3 regions of the Streptomyces sp. NBC_01591 genome follow, and region 2 is predicted to be linked to each of the others. Evidence: riboswitches for the same ligand, from Rfam matches in the RefSeq annotation. Region 2 holds a riboswitch; each other region holds the start of a gene.
What was found. A riboswitch is a leader RNA that binds a small molecule or an ion and turns the genes downstream of it on or off. The one in region 2 is predicted to bind cobalamin.
Positions count from the first base shown of each region.

Region 1: another riboswitch for cobalamin. It lies ahead of OG978_RS38160 (FecCD family ABC transporter permease); the one in region 2 lies ahead of OG978_RS10160 (cobalamin biosynthesis protein).
Region 3: another riboswitch for cobalamin. It lies ahead of OG978_RS38015 (CbtB domain-containing protein); the one in region 2 lies ahead of OG978_RS10160 (cobalamin biosynthesis protein).

Region 1 is NZ_CP109327.1:8,234,034-8,237,297, forward strand. Features, by position in the region: gene OG978_RS38150 (LysR substrate-binding domain-containing protein) at 1-255, shown strand, start outside; gene OG978_RS38155 (GntR family transcriptional regulator) at 317-964, shown strand; cobalamin riboswitch at 1,322-1,467, shown strand; gene OG978_RS38160 (FecCD family ABC transporter permease) at 1,569-2,678, shown strand; gene OG978_RS38165 (ABC transporter ATP-binding protein) at 2,678-3,264, shown strand, end outside.
Region 2 is NZ_CP109327.1:2,173,037-2,176,300, forward strand. Features, by position in the region: gene OG978_RS10150 (inorganic phosphate transporter) at 1-596, shown strand, start outside; gene OG978_RS10155 (hypothetical protein) at 631-861, shown strand; cobalamin riboswitch at 1,015-1,143, shown strand; gene OG978_RS10160 (cobalamin biosynthesis protein) at 1,289-2,317, shown strand; gene OG978_RS10165 (cobyric acid synthase) at 2,314-3,264, shown strand, end outside.
Region 3 is NZ_CP109327.1:8,203,911-8,207,174, reverse strand. Features, by position in the region: gene OG978_RS38025 (GNAT family N-acetyltransferase) at 1-198, shown strand, start outside; gene OG978_RS38020 (CbtA family protein) at 330-1,103, opposite strand; gene OG978_RS38015 (CbtB domain-containing protein) at 1,131-1,346, opposite strand; adenosylcobalamin (AdoCbl) riboswitch at 1,350-1,498, opposite strand; gene OG978_RS38010 (histidine phosphatase family protein) at 1,608-2,210, shown strand; cobalamin riboswitch at 2,340-2,522, shown strand; gene metE (5-methyltetrahydropteroyltriglutamate--homocysteine S-methyltransferase) at 2,701-3,264, shown strand, end outside.

The DNA of each region.
Region 1 (3,264 bases), 6.1 Mb from region 2:
CCGATCGCCGTGGAGGCCGACACCATCCAGGGCCTCACGGAAATCGTCCAGCGCACCGGCTTGCTGGCCACCGTGCTGCCCGACGCGATCACGGACGACCACCCGCACCTCACGCCGATTCCCATCGACCCTCCGCTGCCCACCCGCGTCGCCACCTTGCTGCACCGGGAGAGCACCTACGAGAGCGCCGCCGCCCGCGCCTTCACCCGGCTCGCCCGCGACCTGGTCCGCGCACGCGGCTACGCACCGGCCTGAGAACCCCGTACCGCAGACGGCATACCGAATACCGACGTCGAGTGATGAGAGATTTGAGGACATGACAGGGTCTGAGGACTTCGAGCCCGAGTCGGAGCGGGTCACACGCCTGCTCCGTGACGAGATCATCGACGGTGTGCGTGAGCCGGGCAGCAAGCTCGTCGAGCGCGAGCTCGCCGCCGAGCTCGGGGTGAGCAGGCTGCCCATCCGGGAGGCCCTGAAGTCACTGGTCACCGAGGGGCTGGTCACGCCGAGGCCGCGGACATGGGCCGTCGTGCGGGAGTTCACGCCGGCGGATGTCGAGGACCTCGACGAGGTCCGCGCGGCCCTTGAGACGCTGACCTTCCGGCTCGCCGCCCAACGGCGCACCCGCGCGGGACTGGAGAAGCTCCGCGCGGATCTCGACGCCGAGCTGAAGGCGGCGGACAGGGGAGATGCCGTACGGGCCCGCCGGGCCGCCGCCGACTTCCACGAGACGGTGACCGCGCTGGCCGACAACGAACTCCTGAACGAGCTCCAGAGCACCCTCCGCAGCAGGATGCGCTGGCTGCTGGGACAGCACGACGACATCGAGGGCGTCGCGCAGGGGCACGAGGGCCTGTACCGGGCGATCGCGGAGCGTGACGTCGCGGGCGTCGAAAAGCTGGCCGGCAAGCACCTGGTGACAGGCCGCAACGCAGCTGCCGCGCGACGCAAGCACCAGGACTGAGCGGTACGGCCCGGCCGGGGTCGGCGCACACGGGCCGTACCCGCGAGTGCTCAGACGTAGACGATTCCGTCCGGTACATCCGGGCGGACCTCCGTGCCGACATTCCGGTCGAGAAGGTCGTCGAGAGGTTCGAGCGGCGGCGTCGACCTTCGGCTTCATCGACCCTTCGGCAAAGGCCAGTCGGGAGATCGCCTCCGGTGAGGCCGTGAGGACGTCCCCCAGGGCTGCTGGCTCGCCGGGTTCGCGGGCCTGCCGGCGCCGGCGCCGGTGCTGGACCGGGCGTACCGCGCGGCGTGCCGGGCAGGTGCGGTCCGCGAGTGGAAGCCGTGCCCGATTCGGCGCCTACCGATATCGCCCTCTGGCGGTACGTCATCCCGTGCACGCTAAGCTGCAGGTGCCCCGCGGGGGAAGTCCGGTCGAAATCCGGCGCTGACCCGCAACGGTAGGCGGAGCCCCGCATGGCCCCGTAAGCCCGATTACCCGCGGTGGTGAAGGCTCCTGTCAATTCGCCGTGGACTGCGAGTGGTGCTGCGCAGGGCGCTCCGCGCCCGGGCTGCTCCTTCGATCACGTAGGTGCACGGCCCGAGGCGAAAGCGATCCGCCCGTGGCCACCCCCCTCGACCGTAAACCCGCCGTGCCGCCGCGCACGTCCCGCGCCGGCGCCGGGCCCGCCCCGCCACGGCGCGTGTCTCTGCCGCTGCTCCTGATCTCCTTGTGCGCCGTGCTCCTGGTCTCACTCGTCTGCGGGGCGGGGATCGGGGCGTCGGGGCTCTCCTGGGGCGAAGTGCTGCGTTGCCTGTGGGCCGGGCTGACCGGCGGCCGGATAGCCCCCGACCAGGTCCCGGCGTACACGATCGTCTGGGAACTGCGCTTTCCGCGAGCCGTGCTGGCCGCGGTCGTCGGGGCCGGTCTCGCGGCCATCGGCGTCGCCGTACAGGCCATGGTCCGCAACGCCCTCGCCGACCCGTTCGTCCTCGGCATCTCCTCGGGAGCGGCCGTCGGCGCCAATGCCGTGCTCATCTTCGGGGCCTTCGGCGCGCTGGGCATCTGGGCGCTGTCGACGGCGGCTTTCCTTTCCGCGCTCCTCGCCATGATGCTGGTGTACGCGATCGCACGCACCGATCGGGGTCTGACCCCGCTGCGGCTCGTCCTGACGGGCACCGCGATGTACTACGGCTTCTCGGCGGTCACCACGTTCATGGTGTTCGCGGCCGAGCGCGGTGAAGCCGCCCGTTCCGCCATGATGTGGATGCTCGGCAGTCTCGGCGGAGCCACCTGGTCCTCCGTGCCGATCGCCGCGGGGGCCGTGCTCGGCGGCCTCGCCCACCTCGCCTGGTCGGCGCGCCGGCTGAACGCCCTGGCCATGGGCGACGAGACCGCGGCCGCGCTGGGCGTGGACGCGGGACGGCTGCGCAAGGAGCTGTTCCTGGTCTCTGCGGCCGTCACGGGGGCGGTGGTCGCGGTGAGCGGTGCGATCGGCTTCGTCGGGCTGATGGTGCCGCACGCCGTACGGATGCTGGTCGGAGCGGACCACCGCCGGCTGCTGGCCGTCGCGCCACTGGCGGGCGCTGTCCTGCTGATCTGGGTGGACATCCTCTCCCGTGTCGTGCTCGCGCCCGCCGAACTGCCGGTGGGCGTGCTGACCGCGGTCATCGGCGTGCCGTGCTTCGTGTTGCTGATGCGCCGCCGCTCGTACACGTTCGGAGGTGCGTGATGCGGATCGATATCGATGCCCTGACGGTCGAGATCGCCGGTGCGCGGCTGGTGGAGGAGGCCACGCTGGCAGCGGGAGAGGGGCAGCTCGTCGGTCTGGTCGGGCCCAACGGCAGTGGAAAGTCCACCCTGTTGCGCTGCGTCTACCGGGCTCTGCGCCCCTCGGCCGGCACGGTGCGGCTCGGCGGCGAGGACCTGTACGCCATGAGCGCGCGCGAAGGCGCCCGTCGGCTGGCCGCCCTGCCCCAGGAGGCGGTCACCGAGTTCGACTTCACGGTTGCCGAGGTCGTGGCGATGGGACGGCTGCCGCACCAGCGGTCGGTGGGCCGGGCCACCGACGAAGACCGGCAGGCGTGCGAGAGCGCGCTGGCGGGAGTCGACGCCGGACACCTCGCCGACCGCGGCTTCCTCACTCTCTCCGGCGGCGAGAAGCAACGGGTGCTGATCGCCCGCGCACTGGCCCAGCAGCCTCGGCTGCTGGTGCTCGACGAGCCGACCAACCACCTGGACATCGCACAGCAGCTGGAAGTACTGGCGCTGGTACGAGGCAGCGGGCTGACCGTCCTCACCGCGCTGCACGACCTCAA
Region 2 (3,264 bases):
CCGGTGCGGCCATCGCTCTCGGCACCTACCTGGGCGGCTGGCGCATCATCCGCACCATGGGCAGCGGCCTCACCGACCTCAAGCCGCCGCAGGGCTTCGCCGCCCAGACCAGTGCGGCCACGGTCATCCTGGCCTCCTCGCACCTCGGTTTCTCCCTCTCCACCACCCAGTCCTGCTCCGGCGCCGTGATGGGCGCGGGCCTCGGCCGCCAGGGCGGTGTGGTCCGCTGGTCCACCGCCACCCGGATGTTCGTCGCCTGGGGTCTGACCCTGCCGGCCGCGGGTCTGGTCGGCGCGGGCGCGGAGCTCCTCACCAAGCAGGGCACCTGGGGCGTCGTCGTCGTCGCGGCGCTGCTGGTCGCGGGCTCCGGTGCGATCTGGCTGGTGTCGCGCCGCAAGCCGGTCGGCCACGGCGATGTCGCGCCGACGGACGGCGACGCCGAGCCCGCGGGCGTCGTCACCACGGCCATCGCCGCCGTCAGCCCGCCGCCCACCACGGCCTCGGCCACGGTCCAGGCACCGGCCCAGAACCTCATGACCACGATTCCGGCCCCGGCCGGGACCACCCAGGACCCGGCGCGACCCGCCACCGTCTGAGCCGGCCGACAGGTCAGCCGTCTAAGGATTCAGCATGAACATCGACTGGGCAGCCCTCGGCTCCGTATTCGGCGTCTCCCTCGTTGTCACCGTCGCGCTGGTGGGCCTCTTCACCCTGGGCATCGTCGGCCTCTCCAAGCAGCCGGAACCGGCGGCGCAGGGCGGCTCCGGCGGCTCGCTGCTGCTGGCCCGCGCCGGCGCGTACGTCTGCTTCGCGCTGTGCGCCGCGGCCGTCGCGTACGGGATCTATCTGATCGTCGCCTGAGCCACTCCCGCGCACGCTCCCCCGTCGGGCCGGACACCACATGTGTCCGGCCCGATGTGCGTCTCAGCACACTGCGCCGCCGCAGGTCAACGGCAGGTTGACGGGCGTTCGCGGAGCGTGGTGGACTGCCGGAGCCAATTACGGCGACAGCAGAGGAAGCCGGTGCGAATCCGGCGCGGTCCCGCCACTGTCACCGGGGAGCGGTCCCCCACACCGGAAGTCACGGCACGCGCGAGCGGGCTGGAAGGCCGGGGGAATCGCGGATCCGGGAGCCAGGAGACTCTCGTCGCCGGTCACGTCGAACCAGGGCGCGGACCCTGAGTGAGGACATATCGCCATGCCTGGCTGCCGTGCGTCCGCTGTTTCGGCGCTCTCGACGAGAGCCGCCTGTACGAAGGTCCGCCGAGGCGCGACGGCCGGCTGAGCCGTGCGAGCCGACCGCATCTTCGCGTACGGCGCCACGGCCGGTCTGATCGGCGATCTGCTGCTCGGTGACCCCCGCAGGGGGCACCCGGTCGCCGCCTTCGGGCGGGCCGCAGCGGGCGTCGAGCGCCGTCTGTGGCGCGACCACCGCGGCTGGGGCGCGCTGCACACCCTCGTCTGCGCCGGAGGCGCCGCGGGTGGTGCCGCGCTGATCACCCGTGCCGTACACCGCAGCCCCGCCGCCTCCGTGGCACTGACCGCGGCCACCACCTGGTCTGTCGTCGGCGGTACGTCCCTGGGGCGTGAGGCGCGGGCCATCGGCGACGCCCTGGCGGCCGGTGACATCGACCTGGCCCGCGAGCGGCTGCCGCATCTGTGCGGGCGCGACCCGCAGTCCCTGGACGGACCGCAGATCGCCCGCGCCGTCGTCGAGTCCGTGGCGGAGAACACCTCGGACGCCGTGGTCGGCGCCCTGGTGTGGGGCGCGCTGGCCGGGGTCCCCGGACTGGCCGGCTTCCGGGCCGCCAACACCCTCGACGCCATGGTCGGCCACAAGTCGCCCCGTCACCGGCGCTACGGCTGGGCCTCGGCCCGCCTCGACGACCTCGCGGGCTGGCCCGGCGCCCGGCTCACGGCCCTGCTCGCCGTGGCCGCCGGAGGGCGGCCGCGTGGAGCGGTCCGCGCCTGGCGGGCCGATGCCGCCAAGCACCCGAGCCCCAACGCGGGCCCGGTGGAGGCCTCGTTCGCGGGTGCGCTCGGCGTACGGCTCGGCGGGACCCTCGCGTACGGCGGCCGGGTCGAGCACCGCCCCGTGCTCAACGGGGCGACGGGCCGGGCGGTGGAGACCGAGGACATCGAGCGCGCGGTGCGGCTGTCGCGCCGGGTGAGTGCGCTGGCCCTCGGCGTGTGCGTGGCGGGACGGCTCGGCGCGGCCCTCGCCGCACGACGGATCGCGGGGCGCCGGATCACCTCAACGAACGGGGCAGGACCTCGTATCGCGGGACCTCGTATCGCAGGACGGAGAAGCACATGAGCGGCGGGCTACTGGTCGCCGGAACCACTTCCGACGCGGGCAAGAGCGTCGTCACGGCAGGTATCTGCCGCTGGCTCGTGCGCCGGGGCGTGAAGGTGGCGCCCTTCAAGGCGCAGAACATGTCGCTGAACTCGTTCGTCACCCGCGAGGGTGCCGAAATCGGGCGCGCCCAGGCCATGCAGGCCCAGGCCGCCCGCGTCGAGCCGACCGCGCTGATGAACCCGGTCCTGCTCAAGCCCGGCAGCGACCGCTCCAGCCAGGTCGTCCTGATGGGGAAGCCGGTCGGCGAGATGAGTGCGCGCGGCTACCACGGGGGCAGGCAGGAGGCGCTGCTCTCCACGGTCCTGGAGTGCCTGGAGGAGCTCCGGGGCACGTACGACGCGGTGATCTGCGAGGGGGCGGGCAGTCCGGCCGAGATCAATCTGCGGCGCACGGACATCGTGAACATGGGCATCGCACGGGCGGCGCGCTTCCCGGTGGTGGTCGTCGGCGACATCGACCGCGGTGGCGTCTTCGCCTCGTTCTTCGGTACGACCGCGCTGCTCGCCGCCGAGGACCAGTCGCTGATCGCCGGCTATCTCGTCAACAAGTTCCGCGGCGACGTGTCGCTGCTGGAGCCGGGCCTGGACATGCTGCGGGACATCACGGGGCGGCCGACGTACGGGGTGCTGCCGTTCGCCCACGGCCTCGGCATCGACGAGGAGGACGGTCTGCGGGTCTCGTTGCGCGGCGCCGTGCGCGAGTCGGTCGTCGCGCCGCCGCACGGCGAGGACGTGCTGCGCGTCGCGGTGTGCGCGGTGCCCCTGATGTCGAACTTCACCGATGTGGACGCGCTGGCCGCCGAGCCCGGCGTCGTCGTCAGGTTCGTGGACCGTGCCGAGGAACTGTCCGACGCCGATCTCGTCGTCGTGCCGGGCACCCGCGGCACCGTGAAGGCGCTGGCCTGG
Region 3 (3,264 bases), 6.0 Mb from region 2:
ATGGGGTACGCCTCCGAGGCGTTGCGCGCCCTGCTCCGGTTCGCCCGCGATCAGGGGGTGAGCTGTGTGCACGGTGACACCGATCTGGACAACCTCGCGTCCCAGCGCGTCATGGAAGCCGTCGGAATGCGCCTGGTGAAGGAGGACGAGCAGTTGAAGCACTACCGGATCGACTGGGGCCCGCAGGCCGGGGAGTGAGCCGGTGGCCGCCGGGCCCGCGGGCGACGGGTTCGGCCGCCGGACCGGCCGGTGCACGGTGGAGGAACGCCGGAACCCCGCCGGGAGCTCCCGGCGGGGTTCCGCGCATCGGCCTGCAGGCGTTGTGCCGGTCAGCCGGCCGCCGTGGCCGCCCGGTTCGCCGGGCTGTTTCCGGTTGTGACGGAGCCGGTCCCGGGCGCGAGCAGCCGGTCCGTCAGATGGCCGAAGACGAGGCCGAAGGTCACCCAGAGGGTGGCCTGCACGGCGAGGGTGCTCAGGCGGAACTCCCACAGCAGGGCGGCCGGGAAGTCCTTGCCGACTTCGTTGTACGAGGGCAGGAACGCGTAGGCGAGTCCGATCACCAGGACATAGGCGGCGGATGCCGTGATCGTCGCGTTCCAGTTGCCCAGGCGGGGAGCCAGCCGCTTGCCGAGGATGACCGCGGCGACGGCCAGCAGCACGCTGAGGGCGACCATCAGGAAGAACAGGGCGGTACGCGGGCCGATGGTGTCGGGGTTGCCGACGGCCGGCGGGTTGGCCGGGTACTTCAGGAACGGCACGACGTACACCGTCAGCAGGGCCGCACCCGCGATCAGGGCGGCCGTGGCCCGTGGGCCGAACCTGCCGATCCGGCCGAGGGCGTAGCAGAAGACGAGGGCGGCGATGCCACCGATCGCCACGCCGAAGACCAGTACACCGGTGGCGAGGCCGGCGGTGGACTGCATGGTGCGGCTGACCAGTTCCTCGCCGCCGTCATGGTGATGGCTGTGCGACTCCTCAAGGGCGATGGCCGCGTCCACGCGCGACTCACCGAGGAAGTAGGCGACCAGCAGAGCGAACGCACCCGCGGCAAGGCCGGCCAGCATGCCGCGAACAAGCAGAGCTCTGACAGATATGGAGTTCATGAGGTTTCCCCTGGATCGGACGGTACGTCAGTGGCAGGGGAAACCGAGCAAGTGGCGGCCGTCGTGGACCCACTCGTGGACACCTTCGCCGGAGATGACCGCGGTGGCACCCTGTTCGGCGCCGACGAAGTAGAGCAGTACGAGCATGAGAATGCCGAAGAAGACCGCCCAAGGGGCAATGGCCTTCAGGGAGATGGGAGTGATCGCCGGTACGGCGGTGGCGGGGGCAGCAGTCTGTGCCATGGCAGAACCTCCTGAGGGAACACGCGTCCCGATCGTGGTGCCTGAGACGTAGGTGCTGGGTCTGACTTCCCGCACAGATACGGGTTCACAGTGGCGCGACCGTGCCGGATTCTCACCGGACTTCCGTCGCACCTACGTCATGCTCGTCGTGACGATACCCCTTGGAGGCGGCCCCCTGCCATGGCGCCGACGGAGGCCGGATCGCCCTGATGCCAGGGTGGGCACACCCAAGGGGCCAGAGTTCAGGGAGTTGACCGGGTCATGACGGTACAGGTGATGTTGATCTCACCGGCGCTCAACGCCGCGCTGCGCGAGGCCCGTTTCGACGGTGACGCGCCGCTCGACGCGGCCGGGGCCCGCCGGGCCGGGGCCGTCGCCGCGGCGGTGCCCGCCGCCGACCGGTATCTGCGCGGGCCGTCCGCGCGATGCGCCGGGACCGCCGACGCGTTGGGGCTGCGCGCCGGGCCCGAACCGGCGGTCCGTGGCTGGGACATGGGCCGGTGGAGCGGTCGACGGCTGGCAGCGGTGAGCACGGCCGAGCCGGAGGCCGTGTCGGCCTGGCTGACCGATCCTTCGGCGGCTCCCCATGGCGGCGAGTCCCTGCTGGATCTCTGCGCCCGGGCCGGACGCTGGCTTGAGACGGTGGGGACGGCGGCATCCGCCGAGGGCGGCGAGGGCGGCCGCGTGCTGGGGGTCGTCGAGCCGGCGGTGGTACGGGCGGTGATCGTCGGGGCACTCGCTCTGCCGGTGGAGGCGTTCTGGCGCCTGGACATCGCCCCCCTGACACTGACCGGGCTCAGCGGCCGGTCCGGCCGGTGGAACCTGCGGTGCGGACAGCCGCTGTCCCCTTCGCCGGGCGACTGATCCCGTCGACGGCGATCCCCCGGACGATCAGCCGAGGGCGGGCCTGGGCAGGAGTTGTGGCCGAGCCCGGCACCGCAGGAGGTGGCCCTGGCAGGATCCGGAGGAGAAGCCCTAGGGTGGGGGTGCAGCTGGTTCGCCCTGTCCGCCAGACAGGCGCGTCGCAAGAGGGAACCCGGTGGGAATCCGGGACTGCCCCGCAGCGGTGAGTGGGAACGACCGCCGTCATCGAGCACTGGACCCGACGGGTCCGGGAAGCGACGGCCAGTAGGTGTCTCGTACGCGAGACGCGCCCGCGAGTCCGAAGACCTGCCACTGCCCGTGCGCGTCGGACGCGCACGGTGATTCCGGTGACCTCGTGGGCGGGTCGGCGTACATATCGGGCAGGTCACGCGCGCCGGCACGGCGCCGCGGATCCGCCCGGTCCGTCATCCCTTCGCGCCTGCGATCCGTCCCGGGGTCGTATCAGGACACGCTCGCGAAGGAGAGTTCCGTGACCACCGAGTCCGCAGCCGCGGCAGCCCGGGCCACCGTGTACGGCTACCCCCGCCACGGGGGCGACCGGGAGCTGAAGAAGGCCGTCGAGGGGTACTGGAAGGGCCGCGTCACCGCGGCGGCGCTCCGGGAGACCGCCGCAGAACTACGCCGTGCCAACTGGCGTCGGCTCGCCGCCGACGGCATCCACGAGGTCCCGACCGGTGACTTCTCGTACTACGACCATGTGCTGGACACCAGCGTGATGGTCGGTGCCGTACCCGACCGGCACCGCGAGGCCGTCGAGACCGACGGGCTGGACGGCTATTTCGCGATGGCGCGTGGTACGCAGGACGTGGCGCCGCTCGAAATGACCAAATGGTTCGACACGAATTACCACTACCTGGTGCCGGAGCTCGGCCCCGGCACCGTTTTCGCCGCCGATTCCGCCAAGCAGGTCGAGGAGTTCAGGGAGGCGCTGGCGCTCGGGCACAACCCCCGGCCGGTGCTCGTCGGTCCGGTGACGTATCTGCTGCTGGCCAAACCCGCTCCCGGTGTCGCTGCCGACTTCGAGCCGCTGACA